DNA from 2 places in the Tenacibaculum tangerinum genome. Region 1 is predicted to be linked to the other one. Evidence: riboswitches for the same ligand, from Rfam matches in the RefSeq annotation. Region 1 holds a riboswitch; the other holds the start of a gene.
The links. A riboswitch is a leader RNA that binds a small molecule or an ion and turns the genes downstream of it on or off. The one in region 1 is predicted to bind S-adenosylmethionine.
Positions count from the first base shown of each region.

Region 1 (11,230 bases):
CAGACATTACTTTAAAGAACGTTACCTGACCCAAATTGGGCTGATGTAAAGTTTTAAAGATAAATAAACTTGTTGGGGCATCGGGAGTGCGGTCAATTTCCTTACCTTCTTTGCTATATTCAGGTTTTAGCTCTGAAGCCGCTGGAGCTACATTGTCTATAAATCCCATTAATCTACCAGTACCCATATCGAGTAAGGCAGAAACACAGAATACCGGAAATAGCTGATGCTGCAACATTCCTATTTTAATTCCTTGTCGCATTTCATCTTCATTCAAGGTGCCTTTATCAAAGTACAATTCCATTAAGTTTTCATCGTTTTCTGCAGCCTTTTCAACAAGTTCATTATGAAGTGCATTGGCAGTTTCTTGTTCACTCTCAGGAATCGGCAATTTTTCTGGCTTACCACCCTCGGGTTTGAATTTATATAGTTTCATTTTAAGCACATCAATTATGCACTGGGCTCCTTCTATCTTAACAGGATACTGAATTTTTACCGCATTGTTTCCTACTAATTTTTTGATACTGTTAAAAGACTCGTTAAAATCACAATTCACATGATCTATTTGGTTTACCACAAATAAAGTGGGTCGGTTATAAGTATCTATATAATTCCAAATTATTTCAGTACCTATTTCTACACCTTGTTTTCCATCTATTACATTAACAACAGTATCTCCCACGCGAATAGAAGAGATAATTTCTCCTATAAAATCGTCGAGACCAGGAGTATCAATAATATTTATTTTGTAATTACGCCATTCAGTATGTAGTGGTGTGGCGAACACAGAAATACCTCTTTCGTGTTCTATCTCGTGGTGGTCTGAAACGGTATTTTTATCTTCTACAGTACCTCTTCTGTTGATTAATCCTGCCTCAAAAAGCATTGTTTCAGCTAAGGTAGTTTTGCCAGAGCCATGTGCACCCACAAAAACTACATTTTTTATGTGTTTGTCGTCGTATACTTGCATATGTTGATTATTTTAGGTGTTAAAGTTACAAATCATAGTTTATTCTTTAACTGACGAATATCATGCTTTAATAAATGTTTTATAGTTATACTTTTCTGTTTTTAGACTGAAAAAAGTAGATTCATAAAATTAGTTGTAGTTACTATTTCAACTTCTATCATTCTCAATTCTACAATAAAAATTGGATAACTAAAAATAATACTATAACTTTGCGCCGTTCATTAACGTATTGATGTTATCAAGAAAGGTGGAGGGAATAGACCCTTTGAAACCTTAGCAACCCTTTGTGAAAACAAAGAAGGTGCTACATTCTACTGCATTTGCAGAGAGATAACGAAAAGAAGTTTACTTCCTCTTTTCCTGATAACAACACACTAACTATCAGGAATGTCAAACATTTATCAAGAAATACAAAAACGAATCCTCGTGCTCGATGGCGCTATGGGAACCATGCTTCAGGAATATAAATTTTCCGAAGAAGATTTTCGTGGAAAACGTTTTAAAGACCACCCAACTCCATTGCAAGGAAACAACGACTTGTTATCCATTACGCAACCCGAAGCGGTAAAGGAAGTACACAGAAAGTACTTTGCGGCAGGAGCCGATATCGTAGAGACCAACACTTTTTCAGCAACTACCATTGCCATGGCAGATTACCAACTAGAAGAGTTGGTATATGAGTTAAATTACGAGTCTGCTAAAATAGCGAAAGAAGTAGCCGAAGAATTTACTGCAAAAGAACCACGCAAACCTCGTTTTGTAGCAGGTTCTATAGGCCCAACCAATCGTACCGCAAGCATGTCGCCTGATGTAAACGATCCAGGGTACAGAGCGGTAACCTTTGACGAATTGCGAACTGCCTACAAACAACAAGTAGAAGCCTTGTTAGATGGCGGCGTAGATATATTATTGGTAGAAACAGTATTTGATACCCTAAACGCTAAAGCTGCTTTATTTGCTATTGAAGAAGTGAAAACGGAACGACATATCGAAATTCCTATCATGGTTTCTGGTACCATTACCGATGCTTCGGGACGAACGTTATCAGGACAAACAGCCGAGGCTTTTTTAATTTCAATTTCTCATATTCCGTTGTTATCAGTAGGATTTAACTGTGCCTTAGGAGCCAATTTATTGCAGCCACACTTGGAAGCGATTGCGTCTAAAACAGACTTTGCTATTTCGGCACATCCCAACGCAGGATTGCCCAATGCTTTTGGTGAATATGACGAAACACCTGAAGAAACCGCCCAGCAAATAGAAGAATATTTAAAGAAAAATATAATCAATATTATAGGAGGATGTTGCGGTACCACCCCCGCCCACATCAAAGCCATAGCAGCGATAGCAGCGAAGTATAAACCACGAAATTACAGTAGTTGATTGGTGTTGGTTTTTAGTTGGTTGGAATTTTAGAGAAATAACAATAAGAGTATGAATTACACAGAATTGGATGTTTGGAAATACACGAGAGAATTGGTCAAACTTGTTTATTTATTGACACAATCATTTCCAAAAGAAGAAATGTATGGATTAACAAATCAAATTCGCAGAAGTGTTGTATCCATACCTTCAAATATCGCAGAAGGGATAGGAAGACAATCTACAAAAGAAACCATCCATTTTCTGTACATAGCTAAGGGCTCGTTACAAGAAGTAGAAACTCAATTATATGTGTCTTTTGATTTAGGATATCTTAAAAGTAGTGATCTTGAAAGTATCCTCGGTAAAGTAACTTCTTGCAAAAAAATATTAAATGGTTTTATTAACTACTATAAAAAGTTATGATAGAAAAAATAGACCAGCAACCAACAACCAATAACCATATACCTAAAAGGTATATGAAATTATCAGGGTTAGAACCGTTAATTATTACACCTGAAAGTAATTTTATCAATGTTGGTGAGCGAACCAATGTAGCAGGGTCGCGTAAATTTTTACGATTGATAAAAGAAGAAAAGTTCGATGAAGCGTTGGCAATTGCCCGTCATCAGGTTGATGGTGGTGCGCAAATTATCGACATTAATATGGATGATGGTTTGATTGATGGAAAAGAAGCCATGATACGTTTCTTAAATCTTATTGCTTCTGAACCCGATATTGCCAGAGTTCCTATAATGATTGATAGCTCTAAATGGGAAATTATAGAAGCAGGATTGCAGGTAGTACAAGGTAAATCGGTCGTAAACTCTATTTCCTTAAAAGAAGGAGAAGAAAAATTTATTTGGGAAGCAACGCAAATTAAACGATACGGAGCCGCAGTAATTATTATGGCTTTCGATGAAGTAGGGCAGGCAGATACGTATGAGCGAAGAATTGAAATCGCCGAGCGTTCTTACAGATTGTTAGTGGACACCGTCCACTTTCCGCCAGAAGATATCATTTTCGATTTAAACATTTTTCCAGTCGCTACTGGAATGGAAGAACACAGAAAAAATGCCATAGATTTCATTGAAGCTACCCGATGGGTACGTGAAAATTTACCGCATGTTAGTGTGAGTGGTGGCGTAAGTAACGTATCGTTTTCTTTTAGAGGAAATAATGTCGTACGTGAAGCTATGCACTCGGTGTTTTTATACCATGCCATCAAAGCAGGAATGAATATGGGAATTGTAAATCCGACAATGTTAGAGGTGTATGACGATATTCCGAAGGATTTATTAGAACATATTGAAGATGTTATTTTAGACAGAAGAGACGATGCTACCGAACGCCTGTTAGAGTTTGCAGAAACCGTAAAAGGAAACAAAAAAGAAAACAGCGAACAGGTTTTAGAATGGAGAAGTTTACCATTACAAGACCGTATAACACACTCTTTGGTGAAAGGAATAGATACTTTTATTGAAGAAGATGCTGAAGAAGCACGTTTAAGTGTTGCTAAACCGCTGCATGTAATTGAAGGGCATTTAATGACAGGAATGAATGTGGTGGGAGATTTGTTCGGTGCAGGAAAAATGTTTTTACCACAAGTTGTAAAATCTGCCCGAGTGATGAAGAAAGCCGTCGCTTACTTAAATCCGTTCATTGAAGCAGAGAAAAGTGAGAAGCAAAAAGCTATTGGAAAAATATTGATGGCAACCGTCAAAGGAGATGTGCATGATATTGGTAAAAACATCGTATCGGTGGTATTAGGTTGTAACAATTATGAGATTATCGATTTAGGAGTGATGGTACCACCAGAGAAGATTATTGAAACCGCCAAAAAAGAAAACGTAGATGCCATCGGCTTAAGCGGACTCATAACGCCCTCGTTAGATGAAATGGTGTACATAGCCAAAGAAATGGAACGTCAAAACTTAGAAGTTCCTTTGTTAATTGGTGGTGCAACTACTTCAAAAGCACATACTGCTGTAAAGATTGATACACAGTATAAAAATGCAGTAGTACACGTAAACGATGCTTCTAGAGCCGTAACGGTAGTAGGAGATTTGCTGAATAGAGAAACTTCTAATGAATATGTTACCAAATTGAAGAAAGATTACTCAGCCTTTCGTGATAAGTTCTTACAACGAGGTAAGCAGAAGCACTATATAGCTATTGAGGAAGCAAGAGCACGTAAATTTAGAATAGATTGGGATACTACTGACATTGCGAAACCTAAAGAGCTAGGAGTACAAAAACTAGTACAAGTAAGTTTAAAAGACTTGGTACCCTATTTTGACTGGAGTCCGTTTTTTCGCTCATGGGACTTACACGGAAAGTTTCCTGATATCCTAGAAGATGAAGTAGTAGGAGAGGAGGCATCTAGTTTATACGAAGATGCACAAAAAATGCTACAGCAAATCATTGAAAAACAAGCATTAAAATCCAAAGCTGTTTTTGGGTTGTTTGAAGCAAACACGACTAACGACGATGATATTTCAGTTCAAAAGAAAGGAAAAGAAGTGGCCGTATTTAGAACCCTGCGTCAGCAATTAAAAAAGCGTGAAGGAAAACCAAGTTTTGCTTTGGCAGATTTTATTGCTCCTAAACAAACCACAAGAACAGATTATATAGGCGCTTTTTGTACCGCTATTTTCGGAGCCGATGCATTGGCATTACATTACAAAGAAAATCACGATGATTACAATGCAATTATGGTACAAGCTATTGCCGATCGTTTTGCTGAAGCATTTGCTGAATACTTACATCACCGAGTGAGAACCAAACATTGGGGCTATGCTTCCGAAGAAAATTTAACCAATGAAGAATTGATACAAGAAGCATACAAAGGAATTCGTCCTGCACCCGGTTATCCTGCCTGTCCCGATCATTTAGAAAAAGAGACTATTTGGGAATTGTTACAGGTAGAAGAGCATATAGGAGTACGTTTAACAGAAAGTTTAGCCATGTGGCCAGCAGCAGCAGTTTCAGGATACTATTTTGCCAATAGCGAAGCAAAATATTTCGGTTTGGGGAAAATAACAGACGATCAAGTAAGAGATTATGCAGAACGAAAAAATATCCCCTTAGAAAAAGCTAGAAAATGGTTACATCCCAATATATCAGATAATTAAAAGGAACATTAAAACTAATACATAATAGCGCGTATTTAATTAACAATAAATTAAAATTAGATAAACTATAATCTAAAGAAAAGTAGTAATATTGCAGCCCGAAAAAATGAATAAAATTAAACAGATGAAAAAGTATAGTTTAGAGATTCGATTCGCAATACAACTACTTGCAATGGCAGCAATATCACTATTGTTGGCTTCATTGGTATAATTAAATACGCCTTTATAAGATTGAACTTATGAAGGTAACAGAACACTTACAAAAAGCAAATGGCAATTCATTATTCTCGTTTGAAATTCTCCCTCCGTTAAAAGGAGACACGATTGAGTCAATATTTAAAAATATTGACCCGTTAATGGAGTTCAATCCGCCTTTTATAGACGTAACCTATCATCGCGAAGAGTACGTGTATAAAGAATTAGGAGATGGATTGTTAAAAAAACAAGTGGTAAAAAAGCGCCCAGGTACGGTAGGTATTTGTGCGGCAATTCAAAATAAATATCAGGTAGATGCCATTCCGCATATTTTATGTGGAGGGTTTACGAAAGAAGACACCGAAAACTTTTTAATAGACCTCGATTTTTTAGGCATTGATAATGTGGTTGCCTTACGTGGCGATGCCGTAAAAAGTGAAACCTATTTTAAACCTGAAAAAGAGGGGCATACCTATGCTACTGAATTGGTAACGCAAATCGATAACCTGAATAAAGGAAAGTACTTAGATGATGACTTACAAAATTCCTCAAAAACTGATTTTTGTATTGGAGTAGCAGGCTATCCTGAGAAACACATGGAAGCACCAAGTTTAGATTCTGATATTCACTTTTTAAAGAAGAAAATTAAAAACGGAGCAAACTATGTGGTGACACAGATGTTTTTTGACAACCAAAAGTATTTTGAATTTGTAGAAAAATGTAGAGAAGAAGGAATTACGGTTCCTATTATTCCAGGATTAAAACCTATTTCAACTAAAAAACAGTTGAATTTAATTCCGCACCGTTTTAAGGTAGATTTACCCGATACGTTGGTAAAAGAAGTACTAAAATGCAAAGACAATAACGAAGTACGCCAAGTAGGAATAGCGTGGTGCATTGCACAAAGTAAAGAACTGTTACAAAAAGGAGTACCCATTTTACATTATTACTCAATGGGAAGATCAACCAATATTCAAAAAATTGCAGCAGCGGTTTTTTAATGAAATATTCTCATTATCAACGGTACTTAGGGATTTTGTTTAGAGATAAAATAGAAAATAGAGAATAGAGAATAGATCAGAGAAACAAAACACCTTTTTTTATAAGTATAGTGGGTCTTTACTGTTTTTTCCTAATGGTAGTATCTAGATAAACTAAGAGCCTTCACAGTATCTTTGTTGTGAAGGCTCTTATTATACATCATAAAAGGTACATGCTATTTTAAACTTCCAGTCATGTCTTCTGGTTTTACCCATTCATCGTATTGTTCTGGTGTTACATATCCTAAACGGACTGCTTCTTCTTTTAAGGTAGTTCCGTTTGCATGCGCGGTATTGGCAATTTCAGCAGCTTTATAATAGCCAATTCTCGTATTCAACGCCGTAACGAGCATTAATGAGTTATTTAATAACTCGGTAATTCTAGCTTGGTTGGGTTCAATACCCGCAGCACAGTTCACATCAAACGACACACAAGCATCTCCTAATAATTGGGCCGATTGCAATACGTTAGCCGCCATCATAGGCTTGAATACATTTAACTCATAATGACCTTGAGTTCCTCCTACGGTTACCGCGACGTCGTTCCCCATTACTTGTGCACAAACCATTGTTAAAGCTTCTGCTTGTGTTGGATTTACTTTTCCTGGCATGATAGAAGAACCTGGTTCGTTGGCTGGAATAATAATTTCACCAATTCCCGAACGTGGTCCTGATGCCATTAAACGAATATCGTTGGCAATTTTATTTAAAGAAACCGCTAATTGTTTTAAAGCTCCGTGAGTTTCTACTAGGGCATCGTGTGCTGCCAAGGCCTCAAACTTATTTTCAGCAGTTACAAAAGGCAGTCCAGTAAACTTCGCAATGTATTTAGCCACTAAAACATCGTAACCTTCAGGGGTGTTTAATCCTGTTCCTACCGCAGTTCCTCCTAAAGCTAATTGCGCTAAGTGTGTTAAGGAGTTTTTTAAGGCTTTTAATCCAAAATTTAATTGGGCTACATATCCAGAAAACTCTTGTCCTAAGGTAAGAGGAGTAGCATCCATTAAGTGTGTGCGTCCAATTTTTACCACATCTTTAAATGCTTCAGACTTTGCTTGTAACGTATCACGTAATTGCTCTACACCAGGAATGGTTACTTCTACAATCTTTTTGTACGCCGCTATGTGCATTCCTGTAGGAAACGTATCGTTAGAAGATTGCGATTTGTTTACATCGTCGTTCGGTTGAATCGTTTTTTCTCCTTTACCAATTACATTGCCAGCAATTTCGTGGGCGCGATTAGCAATTACCTCGTTTACATTCATATTCGATTGTGTGCCAGAACCCGTTTGCCAAATTACCAACGGAAACTGATCGTCGAGCTTTCCAGCTAAGATTTCATCACACACCTGTGCGATTAAATCACGCTTTTCAATAGCTAATACACCCAATTCAGCATTGGTATAAGCAGCAGCTTTTTTTAAGTAGGCAAACCCGTATACAATCTCTAAAGGCATAGAGGCAGCTGGGCCAATTTTAAAGTTGTTACGAGAACGCTCGGTTTGAGCTCCCCAATATTTATCGGCAGGAACTTCTACCTGACCCATGGTATCTTTCTCGATTCTATATTTTGTCATTTGAAATGATTTAAAATGCTTACAATTAATGAGGTTCAAAATTACAAATTCTTATAGTTTTTAAGAGTGATTTTTATCAGATTTTATTGGAGGAAAAGAAAAATAGTTATAATTTTGTGCCATAACTATTATTAATAAGAAACAAATGTTAGATTTTTCAGAATTTTCAGGATTGGTATTATTCATGTTTATTTTTACGGCTGGATTTTGGCTGTTAATTTTCTTATTAACATTTGTAGTTCCTTACTGGATTGGTGGAACTATCTGGGAAAACATGAAATTAAAACGAGAAGCAAAAAAAGCTGCTGAAGAAGGTAAGTAAGCTTTTTGTACATTATATACGCTAAAACCACACAAAAAAGTGTGGTTTTTTTATGAACTTTTTAAACGTTTGTTTAGTTTTTGAATCTTGATTTTTATACTCTTCCATCATCAAAAAAAGAATTGCACCATTTTATAAGAAAGCACAATCAAGTAGTTTAATTTCAACTTCTTTTAATGAAATAATCAATATTTGATAAAATAAATTCGGTTAAAAAACTGAAATTCAGCATTTAAAATAACTGATTAATCTACTTTTTTTTAAAAAATACTTTTTTTAATTATTTGATTTTTAGTGTTTTGTATTTTTTATATTGAAAGCCTATCCACTTTTTTAAAAAGAAAAACAATTCGGCTATTTTCTTTTGTTAATTTTATTGAATACCCACTGATATAAAACATTTTAAAAAAGTTTAGTACACTTTTGTTATGACTAAACCCGAATGTTACTAGTCTGTAATTCATGACTTTGCTATCGGTTATAGGTTTGATAATAGTTTTAACACTTCAATAAGTTATAAAAATGAAAAACGTAATAAAAATTTACTTCTGTATCTGTTTTCTTGTAGTATATTCTAGCATTTTAAGTGCACAAATAATACCCAATGGAACATATCAAATTTATTCAGATGTGCATCAGGAAGCGATGGTTACAGCTACTACTGGAGACTATGATGTGTCGATGACAACCCCTAATTTTTTAGATAATAAACAATTGTGGGTTTTCGAACACCAAGGAGCAAATGTGTATAAAATTAAAAATGTACAAACAGGAAGCTACATTGGAATAAAAGATGGATGGTGCGGTATTTTTGGAGATGTGCAAGCTAGATACTTAGCCACAGATGCCAATGTAGAATTTTTAATCTCTGAAGGTACAAATACGGGCTCGTATGTGTTTCAAATAGCCTTTACTACCTGTAATTTTGGTTCTGTCAATGTTCCTGTAAAAGCCTTTGATATTCAAGATGGATTACCGGGTGCGCAAATCCAGACCTTTGATGTAAACGCTAGCAACGCTAATCAACAATTCAGATTGATTTCTAGCGAATGGAATGGTAGTGCGAGTACCGATTGGGGAACTGCTTCTAACTGGACTCCCAACTCAGTGCCAACTACATCTTCTTATATAAGAGTCCCTAACGTTACCAACCAACCTACAATAACGACGAGTGTGGAGGTACAAGATATTTTTATCAATACTTCCTCTTCTTTAAACGTTAATAATGCTTTAACCGTTGCTGGAGATTTTACGAACTTAGGAAGCGTTACTGTTAACGCTGGAAGTTCTTTACTAATTAGTGGAGCAAACTATGGGGATATTACTTATAATGTGAATGTACCCGATGTCAACTGGCATTTAGTTGCTAGTCCTGTTGTAGGTGAGCAATACGACGACGCATGGGTAACCAACAACGGAATAGCTATTTCGGGTACCAATAGAGGTGTTTCTACATATAACAATGTTACTTCTGATGTTGTTACCGGACACTGGAGATATTTTCAAGGAGGCACTACAGAAGATTTTGCTACAGGAACAGGCTATGCGTTAAAAAAACAAACTACAGGTGGCGACTTTTCTTTTACAGGAACAATACCAACACTTGCAACTCCTTTAATATCACAAGGAGCTAATAATTGGAATCTCATCGGTAATTCTTTTCCCTCTTACATGGATATCGGTGCCTTTATAGCGAGCAACGGTATTGTTGGAAGCGATTTACTATCTGATGCCTATCAAGCAGTATATGTATGGAATGCCAGTACAGCGTCTTACGATCCCTTAACCACAGGATATGTGCATCCTGGGCAAGCGTTTTTTGTTAATTCAAAAGTACCTGAAGATAATGCATCAATTACTTCTGCGATGCAAAGCCATCAGACTGGTGTGCCCTTTTATAAAAGTGATGTTCCATCATTAACACTTAATCTATCTGATGGTGTTGCTACTAGAAAAACAACAATAAATTATACAGATTCAGGAACCAAAGGATTAGATGCTGGTTTGGATATTGGTATGTTTAATGGAGTGAATTCAGGTTTAAATGTATACACTCATTTAGTTGATACTAAAGAAACCATACCATTTGCAAAGCAAACCTTACCCATTACCGAATTAGAAACAATGGTCATACCTATTGGCGTACATGCAAATGCGGGTAAAAACTTAAATTTTTCAGTCGAAACACAAAACCTACCTAGCGACGTAAACGTATATTTGGAAGATAGAGATGCTGGTACCTTTACAGAAATAGGGAACGCCAGTTATGAAATGGGTTCAGATGAAATAGTAGTTGGTGTAGGACGTTTTTATATACACATTTCCTCTAAATCACCAACTGCGCAAGTGCATACGTTAGATGATGTTTTAATTTTTCAAAAGGATAAAAATTTACACATTATGGGCCTAACTGATACAGCAGCCAACGTGACACTATTTGATGTGTTAGGCAAAAAAGTGCTACAAACAACATTTAATGCAAGCAATTCTTCGGCGGTAGCCTTACCGGAGCTCTCTTCGAGTATTTATATTTTAAAAGTAGATACTAAAAATGGAACCTTACGCAAAAAGTTACTATTAGAATGATTGGATTATTAACATACATCCATAATCAATGAACGAGTTCATGT
Region 1 covers NZ_CP122539.1:931,666-942,895, reverse strand. Annotated here, with positions in the region: gene P8625_RS03990 (elongation factor G) at 1-970, opposite strand, end outside; SAM riboswitch class I at 1,203-1,307, shown strand; gene P8625_RS03985 (homocysteine S-methyltransferase family protein) at 1,358-2,353, shown strand; gene P8625_RS03980 (four helix bundle protein) at 2,405-2,758, shown strand; gene metH (methionine synthase) at 2,755-5,466, shown strand; gene metF (methylenetetrahydrofolate reductase [NAD(P)H]) at 5,706-6,662, shown strand; gene fumC (class II fumarate hydratase) at 6,878-8,278, opposite strand; gene P8625_RS03960 (hypothetical protein) at 8,424-8,600, shown strand; gene P8625_RS03955 (T9SS type A sorting domain-containing protein) at 9,123-11,186, shown strand.

Region 2 (11,230 bases), 110 kb from region 1:
TATATACGGAAATAGTACTTGTTCTTCTTTTTGTAGGTGCGATAGTAACTCATTTGCTACTTCGTGAAATAATTGATTTATCGCAACTACTTCGGTATAATGATGTCCATGTACTTTGGCTACTTTAGTTGCATATTGAGAAATGATTGGTAAGCTTTCTCTTACATAGCTATGATGTATGTTCTCAATATAAACGATTAAAAAATCCAACTCCCATTTGTCATAATCTTCAATAACATCTTTTATGACATCAACTTCTGCTAGTTCTTGTTCAAGTGTTGCCTGATCTACGTTATTTTTCGCACAAGCTTTTTCAACAGTTATACCACCCCCACAACAAAAATCAATTCCGTATTTTTTGAAAATATGTGCTGTTTTTATGTTCTCGGTTACATAATCAGCTACTGTTTTATTGTTTGATATTACCATGATTTGTAGTTTTTAAGTCTGTAGGCTTTATAGTGACATGCCCAGTTATATTTGTATTATCTGTATTTTCTTTTAAAAACGCTACGCTCTCAGAACGAAATAAATGAGAATACTTAGCTTTAAAATCAATGTCTTTCATGAACACACATTCGTGCATAAGATTTATTTTAGCGTGTGTTTTCGTATCAATCTCTAATTGAGCAAAAATTGTAGCTACTGACAAAAAGAGTAAGACTATCAGGATTTTATATCCTTTCATAAAAATTAAGTATTTCTTATTTTTACACAAATAACTGAGTTTCTGAAGCTAAAAAACATGATAAAAATCATATCTTTATCAAAACAGATAAAAATATCTTTTTTTGAAAATAATTTGATATATTAACGACTTATCTTTAAAATGGCAACCAATGAATACCAAGATACTAACCTGGAAAGATGTAATTAGCTTTACAGTTAATGAGAATCCAATACCAGATAAAAGAGTGGAAAAAACGACTAAAGAATGGCAAGAACTTTTAACCCCCGAGCAGTTTAGAGTTACTAGACAAAAAGGAACAGAGAGACCCAACTCAGGAGCTTTGTGTAGCGTGTATGATGTGGGTAAGTATAAATGTGTTTGCTGTAATACCCCTTTGTTCGATTCAACAATTAAATTTAGTTCGGGTACAGGTTGGCCTAGTTTTACACAACCCATAAAAGAGAATGCTATTAAGTATGAAAAAGACACAACTTTTGGTATGGTTCGTGTCGAGGTAATGTGTAACACCTGCGATGCTCATTTAGGACATGTTTTTCCTGATGGACCCGCTCCTAGCGGATTACGTTATTGTATTAACTCAGCATCTATGATTTTAGATGCTCAATAATAAATAAACCAATGAAAAAAGATAAATTAGAAACAGTAACCGTTGGTGGCGGTTGCTTTTGGTGCGTAGAGGCTGTTATTAACCAGATAAAAGGAGTAGAAGAAGTTGTATCAGGTTATATGGGAGGAATTGTACCAGGAACGCCAACCTATAGAGAAGTGTGTTCAGGTTTAACGGGACATGCAGAAGTGGTACAAGCAACATTTAATCCTGAAATAATAAGTTATAAAGAGTTGTTAATGATATTTATGACAAGTCACAACCCAACAACCTTGAATAGACAAGGAGGTGATATAGGAACTCAGTATCGCTCTGTCATTTTTTATCATAATGAACAACAAGAACTAATTGCTCAAAAAGTAGTAGAAGAGTTAACACCTTATTATGAAGATGCTATTGTAACCGAAATAAGTCCAGCATCAAGGTTTTATCCTGCTGAAGACTATCATCAAAACTATTATGAAAATAATAAAGACCAAATCTATTGTTCAATGGTTATTTCACCCAAATTGGCAAAATTGAAAAAACTATATGATAGCAAACTAAAGAATAAAAGAGCGTGTTGAATTTCAATATAGAAAATACTTTTACAAACGAATTACCAGCAGACCCAATTCAAGAAAATACAAGAAGACAAGTTGCACAAGCTTGTTTTTCGTATGTAACTCCCCAAAAAACATCCCATCCAAAAATCATACATGTATCGGATACAATGCTAAAAGAATTGGGACTTTCAGAAGCAGACATAACTTCCGAAGAATTTAAGAATGTTTTTACAGGAAATGAAGTATTTCCGAATACCCAACCCTATGCCATGTGTTATGGCGGACACCAGTTCGGGCATTGGGCAGGCCAATTAGGAGATGGTAGAGCCATTAATTTGTTTGAAACAGTTTACCAGAACAAAAATTGGGCATTGCAATTAAAAGGCGCCGGAGAAACTCCCTATTCGAGAAATGCAGACGGATTAGCAGTATTGCGCTCTTCTATTCGAGAGTACTTGTGCAGTGAAGCCATGTATCATTTAGGTGTGCCTACGACAAGAGCATTATCGTTAGCCTTGTCGGGAGATCAAGTACTACGAGATGTGATGTACGATGGAAACCCTGCCTATGAAAAGGGAGCAATTGTGTGCAGAGCAGCCAAATCTTTTTTACGTTTTGGTAGTTACCAACTATTTCCAGCAAGGGGAGATGTAAAAACGTTAAAAACACTGGTCGATTATACCATCAGAAATCATTTTTCTTACCTAGGCGAACCGTCAAAACAAACGTATGTGGCCTTTTTTAAAGAAGTAGCCGAACGTAGTTTGAAGATGGTGATTCATTGGCAACGGGTAGGTTTTGTGCACGGAGTAATGAACACCGACAATATGTCGATTCTCGGATTAACGATTGATTACGGACCTTACGGATGGTTAGAAGGTTATGACCATGGATGGACTCCTAATACCACCGACAATACACACAAACGATACCGATATGGTGCGCAACCAGAAATCGTTTTATGGAATTTATACCAGCTGGCCAATGCGTTGTACCCTTTAATAAAAGAAGCAGCCCCTTTAGAAGCTGTTTTAGAAAATTATCAAGAGCAATTTCCTGAAAAGTATGTACAAATGATGCGAGAAAAAATAGGTCTTTTTTCTTCAAAAGAATCAGATGGAAAATTAATTGCTGACCTTGAAGAAGTGCTTCAAAAAGCAGAAACGGATATGACTATTTTTTTCAGACTGCTGGCAACTATTTTAAAAGAAGATACCGTTGAGAAAGCAATCGAAAAAATAGCAAAAGCATTCTACACGCCTTCAGAAGTTGTAGCCGAAATAAAAACATCTTGGGAAAACTGGTTTCAAAATTATTTGGAAAGATTACAAAGCGAAACTGTTTCAGACGAAGAAAGAAAAAGGAAAATGAATGCAGTTAATCCGAAATACGTACTCCGAAATTACATGGCACAATTAGCCATTGATGACGCAAATAAAAATGATTTTTCATTGTTAAATGAATTATGTACATTGCTAAAAAATCCCTACGATGAACAACCAGAATACGAAAAATGGTTTGCGAAACGACCAGAATGGGCTCGAAATAAAGTAGGAAGCTCTATGTTATCTTGTAGTTCTTAGAATATATGAAATATAAATCTTTAGTTTAAGTAGTTTATTTTAATTTTTTGATTATTAGATATTTATAGTTTTTATTTAAAAATATTACAAAATGATTTTTTAAATAAAAACTGAAATAAATTTGGAAAATCCATTTTTATAATTGAATATTTGTACTCGTAAAAGTTCAAACACTTATTGACGATGTTATCAAGAAAGGTGGAGGGATTAGACCCTGTGAAACCTTAGCAACCCTTTGTGCAAACAAAGAAGGTGCTAAATTCTACCAGAGCGTAAAAACTCGTGGATAGATAACCCAGAGAAGTTTTTTTCATAACTACAAGAAGCTTCTTATTATTTCTTAATAACATTTTTCTAGTAAGCAACATCTAATAAAGATGTGTTTTGGCTTTTGGTTTAATCTCAAAATGTTTCACAATACGCAGTATTGTATTCCTTTTGAAAATGTCATTCTCGCGAAAGCGGGAATCTAGTATTAACTCAAAAACAAGAAAAATGAGTACACAAAAATTCGCAACCAATGCGTTGCACGCAGGTCATGATGTAACCCAAAATGGAGGAGCAAGAGCGGTTCCTATTTACCAAACATCATCGTATGTTTTTAACAATTCAGAGCATGCAGCAAATCTGTTTTCGTTAAAAGAATTAGGATTTATTTACACCCGTCTAAACAATCCGACCAATCAAATTTTACAAGATCGTTTAGCTGCTTTAGAAGGAGGCATCGGTGCGGTGGTTTTTGCTTCGGGGACGGCAGCAATTTCAACAGGCTTATTAACTCTTTTAAAAGCAGGAGATCATATTGTAGCATCAAGTAGTTTGTATGGAGGAACCTACAATTTGTTAAGCGTTACCTTACCAAGGTTAGGAATAACCACCACCTTTGTTGATGCTTCTGACCCTGATAATTTTGCCGAGGCAGTACAAGAGAATACCAGAGCCTTTTTTGTAGAATCTTTAGGGAATCCGAAGTTAGACGTATTAGATTTAAAAGCCATATCTACACATGCTAAAAAAGCAGAAGTGCCTTTTATTGTAGATAATACAGTAGCCACACCTGCCTTATTAAATCCGATTGAACACGGAGCGAATATTGTAATTCACTCCTTAACAAAATACATTGGCGGACAAGGAAATTCGCTAGGAGGAGCCATTATTGATGCAGGAACCTTTAATTGGGCAAACGGTAAGTTTCCTGAGTTTACCGAACCTTCAGCAGGATATCACGGATTGGTGTACCACGAAGCATTAGGAGCAGCCTCGTATACATTTAAACTGATTTTAGAAGGATTGCGTGATTTTGGTGGCGCATTAAGTCCAACCAATGCCTTTAACATTATTCAAGGGTTAGAAACCCTGGAAGTAAGAATTCAAAAACATAGTAAAAATGCGTTGGAATTGGCTAAGTGGTTGCAAGAACAAGAAGAAGTAGCTTGGGTAAACTATCCTGGTTTAGAAGGAAACAACTACAAAGCGTTAGCCGATACCTACCTGCCTAAGGGTCAAAGTGGCTTGGTAACCTTTGGGGTAAAAGGTGGTTATGAAGCCGCTAAAACCATTGCCGATACTACCCAACTTTTTTCATTATTAGCGAATATTGGAGATACCAAATCGTTAATTATTCATCCAGCAAGTACGACACACCAACAATTGAGTGATGAAGCACAAGAAAGTACAGGAGTTACGAAAGATTTAATTCGTTTATCGGTTGGCTTAGAAAATGTAGAGGATTTAAAAACCGATTTACAAAAAGCATTTGCTAAAATTTCTAAAGAAGTATTGGCGTAAAATGAACTGCGTTAGGGATTGAAATGGCATCCTTTTGTGGTGAGTTCGAGTTTGCGCAGCAAGTATCGAGAACCCACAAAAGATATAATGTAAAGCCCGACCCTTTAGGGGAACGCCCATAAAATATTAATAATGAAAAGTGATCTACACCACATACACATTCTTAGTTATACCACCATAAGCGGTACACAATTCGATACCATTCCGTTAAGCTATCAAGTTTTCGGAAAAGCATTGGGTACCGCTCCTGTGGTGCTAATAAACCATGCACTCACTGGAAATAGTAATGTTGCAGGAAATGAGGGGTGGTGGCAAGATGTAATAGGGAAAAATAAGGTTATAGACACGAATGAATACACCATTTTGTGCTTTAACATACCAGGAAATGGGTATGACAATTTTTTAATTGATGATTATAAAAATTTGGTAGCACGTGATATTGCCAACATCTTTTTACAAGGATTACAACAGTTACAAATTGAAAAGCTATTTGCCTTAATTGGTGGGTCTTTAGGAGGAGGAATTGCTTGGGAAATGGCGGTATTGAATCCGAAGATTACAGCGCACTTAATACCCATTGCGACCGACTGGAAATCGACTGATTGGTTAATAGCCAATTGCCAAATACAAGAGCAATTTTTAACCAATTCTAGCAATCCTGTACACGATGCCCGTATGCATGCCATGCTGTGTTATCGAACGCCAGAGTCGTTTAAAAAACGTTTTCAACGCTCTAAGAATGAAAAATCTCAGCTTTTTAATGTAGAAAGTTGGTTGTTACATCACGGAAAAAAGCTACAAGAACGCTATCAATTGGCTTCTTACAAATTAATGAATCAGTTATTAAAAACAATTGATGTGACCAAAGGAAGAGCAAGATTGGATGTGTTAGAAACCATTGAAGCAGATATTCATATTGTTGGGGTAGATTCTGATTTGTTTTTTACTGCGGAAGAAAACAGAGCAACCTACAAACAACTGGCATTTGCCCATGCTAATGTTACCTATAACGAAATCAACTCTGACCATGGACATGATGCGTTCTTAATAGAGTACCCGCAATTAGAAAAAATTATTGAACCGATATTCAATCAAAAATCAACAAAAAAGAGGATGAAAATTTTAAAGTTTGGCGGAAAATCATTGTCGAATGAAGGGATACATCATGTAATAAGCATTATAGAGCAAAAAATTAACGAAGGAGAGCATATAGCCGTAGTTGTTTCAGCAAGAGGCAACGCTACCGATGAGTTGGAAGATATTTTACAAAGAGCATCTAAGAATGAGACGTTTAAAGAACAATTGGAAACATTTCGATTCGAGCAAACAAAATTAACTCCGTTCGTAGATTTCACGACTGAATTTAACACCTTAAAAAAGTTGTTTGAAGGAGTTCGTTTGTTAGGAGATTATAATCAAAAAATAAAGGATGAAGTACTTGCTCAAGGGGAGTTACTGTCCATAAAAACAGTTACCGACTTATTACAACAAAAAGGAATCAATGCGAATGCTACCGATGCCAGGCTTTTGCTTAAAACGGATGAGAGTGCAGGAAACGGACAATCAATCGTTGAGGTATCTAAAGAAAACGTGCTGAATTACTTTAAGCAACACAACGGAACAACGGTGAATGTAGTGGCAGGATTTATAGCCTCGAATCTAAAAAATGAAACCACTACCTTAGGAAGAAACGGAAGCAATTATACAGCTTCTTTATTGGCAAACTATTTAGATGCCGAAGAGTTACAAAACTACACGCATGTCGATGGTATTTTCACTGCTAATCCTGATTTAGTTGCTGATGCCAAAAAAATTGAACAATTATCATTCTCTGAAGCCAATGAGTTGGCAAACTTCGGAGCCACTATTTTACATGCCAAAACCATCATTCCGTTACTAGAGAAGAACATCAATCTACGAATTTTAAACACCTTCAATCCCAGTGATAAAGGAACGTTAATTACCGCAAAATCAACCTCGAAAGGAATTAAGTCTTTATCGGTATTAGACAAGGTTGCTTTAATCAATTTTGAAGGAAGAGGGCTGTTAGGAAAAGTAGGGGTAGATGCCCGTATTTTTAAAGCGTTGAGTAATCACGGAATTAGTGTAAGTATCATTTCACAAGGTTCTTCTGAAAGAGGTATTGGTTTAGTAGTCGATAAAAGTAATGCAACAGCGGCCGTAAAAGCCTTAGAACAGGAGTTCGAGAATGATTTACAAACAAAGGATGTAAACCAGATTTCCATACAAGAAGAGGTAGCAGTAATATCAATTATTGGGCAAGATTTAAGTGAATTTCATCACCCATACAACGCATTGATTAAAAACCAAATAGTACCGTTGCTATTTAACAATACAATTACAGGTAAAAATGTAAGTTTGGTGGTTAAAAAAGAGCAACTCAACAAGGCGTTGAATGTAATTCACGGTCAAGTATTCGGAGTTGCTAAAAAGATAAATATTGCTGTTTTTGGAAAAGGTTTGGTAGGGGGCACCTTGATAGCACAGATTATAGAAAACACGAAATCAATTTTAGAAAGGCGGAAAATTCAACTGAATATTTTTGCGATTGCCAACTCTAAAAAAGTATTGTTAGCTAAAAACGGAGTCGGTGCAAATTGGTCAGAAGAATTGGAGAAAGTACCAGAAGAGAAACACATAGTCAACCGTGTAATCGACTATGCAAAAGAACATCATTTAGAAAATGTAATAGCGGTAGACAATACAGCCAGTGCAGATTTTATAGAAAATTATATTCCGTTAGTCAATGCTGGGTTCGATTTGGTTTCGTCTAATAAAATAGCGAATACCGTTTCGTATGATTTTTATAAAAAATTACGAAAAACCCTAGATAAAAATAAAAAGAGCTACTTGTACGAAACCAATGTAGGGGCAGGGTTGCCCTTGATCGATACCATTAAATTATTACACGATTCAGGAGAGAACATTACAAGAATACGGGGGGTATTCTCAGGGTCATTAAGTTATTTGTTCAATAAATTTTCTGCGGAAGACGTGCCGTTTTCAACGGTGTTGCAAGAGGCTATTGACAAAGGGTTTACAGAACCAGACCCACGTGAGGATTTATGTGGAAATGATGTAGCTAGAAAACTGTTGATTTTAGCTCGTGAGCTCGATTTAGAAAATGAGTTTGAAGATATTCAAATAGAAAACCTAATTCCAGAAGCATTTAGAGAGATTTCTTCAAAAGAGTTTTTAGCAAATCTAGAAAAGTTAAATGCAACATTTCAGCAACAAAAAGAGGCACAGGAAGAAAATCACGTATTGCGATACATTGGTGATTTGCATGGAGACTTGCAGCAATCGAAAGGAGAATTGGATGTAAAACTCGTTTCAGTACCCATAAACTCTCCTTTAGGAAGTTTAAAAGGCTCGGATGCTATTTTTGAGATTTATACAGAATCGTACGGAGAACAACCGATTGTTATTCAAGGAGCAGGAGCAGGGCAAAAAGTAACTGCTAGAGGTGTTTTTGGAGATATTTTACGATTAGCGAAGAATAGTAGTTAATAGCCAAGAGCCAAAGAACCAAGAGAAGAGAGAAGAGAGAGTTAAGATTAAAAAGAAAACAATGTATATCATTGAATTTTTCAATCTTTGAATTTTTAAATAAACTACATGAAACAACATTTCGAAACCCAAGCCATACGAACGCAAACAGAACGTTCACAGTTTTCAGAACATTCAACCCCTTTATACCTAACTTCAAGTTTTGTATTTGATGATGCCGAAGATATGCGGGCATCGTTTGCCGAAGAAAAGCAGAGAAATCTATACAGTAGGTTTTCAAATCCGAATACCACAGAATTTGTCAATAAAATAGTGGTAATGGAAGGAGCAGAAGCAGGGTATGCTTTTGCCACAGGTATGGCAGCGGTGTTTTCAACTTTTGGCGCTTTGCTAAATGCAGGCGATCATATTGTGTCGTGTCGCTCCGTTTTTGGGTCTACCCACAGCTTATTTACAAAATATTTGCCTAAGTGGAATATCGAGACAAGCTATTTTAAAATTACCGAAGTAGACAAAATTGAAAGCCTGATTCAACCCAATACTAAAATATTGTATGCAGAAACACCAACCAATCCAGCAGTTGATATTTTAGATTTAGAGTTGTTAGGAAACATTGCAAAGAAGCACAATTTACTACTGGTAATCGATAATTGCTTTGCAACCCCTTATTTGCAAAACCCAATTAAGTTTGGAGCAGATTTAGTCATTCATTCGGCAACCAAATTGATAGACGGTCAAGGTCGCGTTTTAGGAGGGATAACCGTTGGTAAAGAGGAGTTGATTCAAGAAATTTATCTGTTTTCTAGAAATACAGGTCCTGCCATGTCACCATTCAATGCCTGGGTATTGTCGAAGAGCCTAGAAACCTTAGCTATACGAGTAGAAAAACATTGTGAAAATGCTTTGAAGGTTGCACAGTTTTTAGAAGAGCATCCAAAAGTAAACTTGGTAAAGTATCCGTTTTTAACATCGCATCCACAGTATGAAATCGCCAAAAAACAAATGCGATTGGGAGGAAATATTGTAGTTTTTGAAATAAAAGGGGGTATTGAAGCAGGACGTAGGTTTTTAGATAGCATAAAAATGTGTTCCTTATCCGCAAACTTAGGAGATACCCGAACCATTGTAACTCATCCTGCCTCAACTACACATAGTAAGTTAAGTGAAGCTGATAGACTAGAGGTAGGAATTACCGATGGATTGGTACGTTGCTCTGTAGGTTTAGAAAACGTACAGGATATTTTGAACGATTTACAGCAGGCATTAAACAACTGTCTGCCAGATTAAATCTTGTTCACGTACAATCACAAAAAAAAGAAGCTGACTTTATCAGCCAGCTCCTCTTTTACCTATTATCCTTTATAAAAAGGTAGCTTCACTACCTTTGCAGGAAGTTGTTTTTTACGAACTTGGATAAAAATAGTACTACCAACTTTTGAGTTTTCAATAGTAACATATCCCAATCCTATTCCTTTTCCTAACGACGGACTCATGGTACCAGAGGTAACACGTCCAATTTGATTTCCATCTGCATCAACAATTTCATAATCATGGCGAGGTACACCACGCTCTGTTAGCTCAAAAGCAACCAGTTTACGGCTAACTCCTTCTTCTTTTTGCTTCTTTAAAGCTTCAGCATTTACAAAATCTTTGGTAAACTTGGTAATCCACCCTAAACCAGCTTCTATAGGAGAGGTGGTATCGTCAATATCGTTACCATATAAACAATAGCCCATTTCTAAGCGTAAAGTATCACGAGCAGCCAATCCGATAGGTTTAATTCCCCAAGGGGCACCCGCTTCAAAAACCTTGTTCCAAAGTTGCTCAACATCTTCATTCTTTACATACACCTCAAATCCGCCAGAACCAGTATATCCAGTAGCAGAAACTACTACATTCGGAATTCCAGCAAAATCAGTAATCTCAAACGTATAAAATTTAATATTCGATAAATCTACCGAAGTTAACGATTGCATGGCTTCGGCAGCTTTCGGACCTTGAATGGCTAATAGCGACCAGTTTTCAGAACGATTTTCCATGGTAACACCTAAATCGTTGTGCTGAGAAATCCAATTCCAATCTTTTTCAATATTAGAAGCATTTACCACTAACATATACTCATTTTCAGCAATCATGTAAATAATTAAATCATCTACAATTCCGCCATCTGCATTGGGCATACAGCTATATTGCGCTTTTCCAGGAACCAATTTAGAGGCATCGTTAGAGGAAATTTTCTGAATCAAAGCCAAGGCATTTTCCCCTTTTAAAAAGAATTCTCCCATGTGACTTACATCAAAAACGCCCACACCATTTCTTACGGTTTCGTGTTCGGTGTTTACCCCCTCATATTGTACAGGCATATTATAGCCTGCAAAAGGAACCATTTTTGCCCCCAAAGCCTCGTGTATATGCGATAAAGCTGTATTTTTCATACTTATTGTATTGTTTGTTTTAAAAGTGTTGCTAAAGTATTGAAAAATTA
Region 2 covers NZ_CP122539.1:822,457-833,686, reverse strand. Annotated here, with positions in the region: gene ric (iron-sulfur cluster repair di-iron protein) at 1-429, opposite strand, end outside; gene P8625_RS03520 (hypothetical protein) at 410-688, opposite strand; gene msrB (peptide-methionine (R)-S-oxide reductase MsrB) at 852-1,298, shown strand; gene msrA (peptide-methionine (S)-S-oxide reductase MsrA) at 1,310-1,864, shown strand; gene P8625_RS03505 (protein adenylyltransferase SelO) at 1,861-3,426, shown strand; SAM riboswitch class I at 3,610-3,723, shown strand; gene P8625_RS03500 (O-acetylhomoserine aminocarboxypropyltransferase/cysteine synthase family protein) at 3,922-5,214, shown strand; gene thrA (bifunctional aspartate kinase/homoserine dehydrogenase I) at 5,347-8,745, shown strand; gene P8625_RS03490 (O-succinylhomoserine sulfhydrylase) at 8,854-10,032, shown strand; gene gcvT (glycine cleavage system aminomethyltransferase GcvT) at 10,098-11,180, opposite strand.
Region 2: another riboswitch for S-adenosylmethionine. It lies ahead of P8625_RS03500 (O-acetylhomoserine aminocarboxypropyltransferase/cysteine synthase family protein); the one in region 1 lies ahead of P8625_RS03985 (homocysteine S-methyltransferase family protein).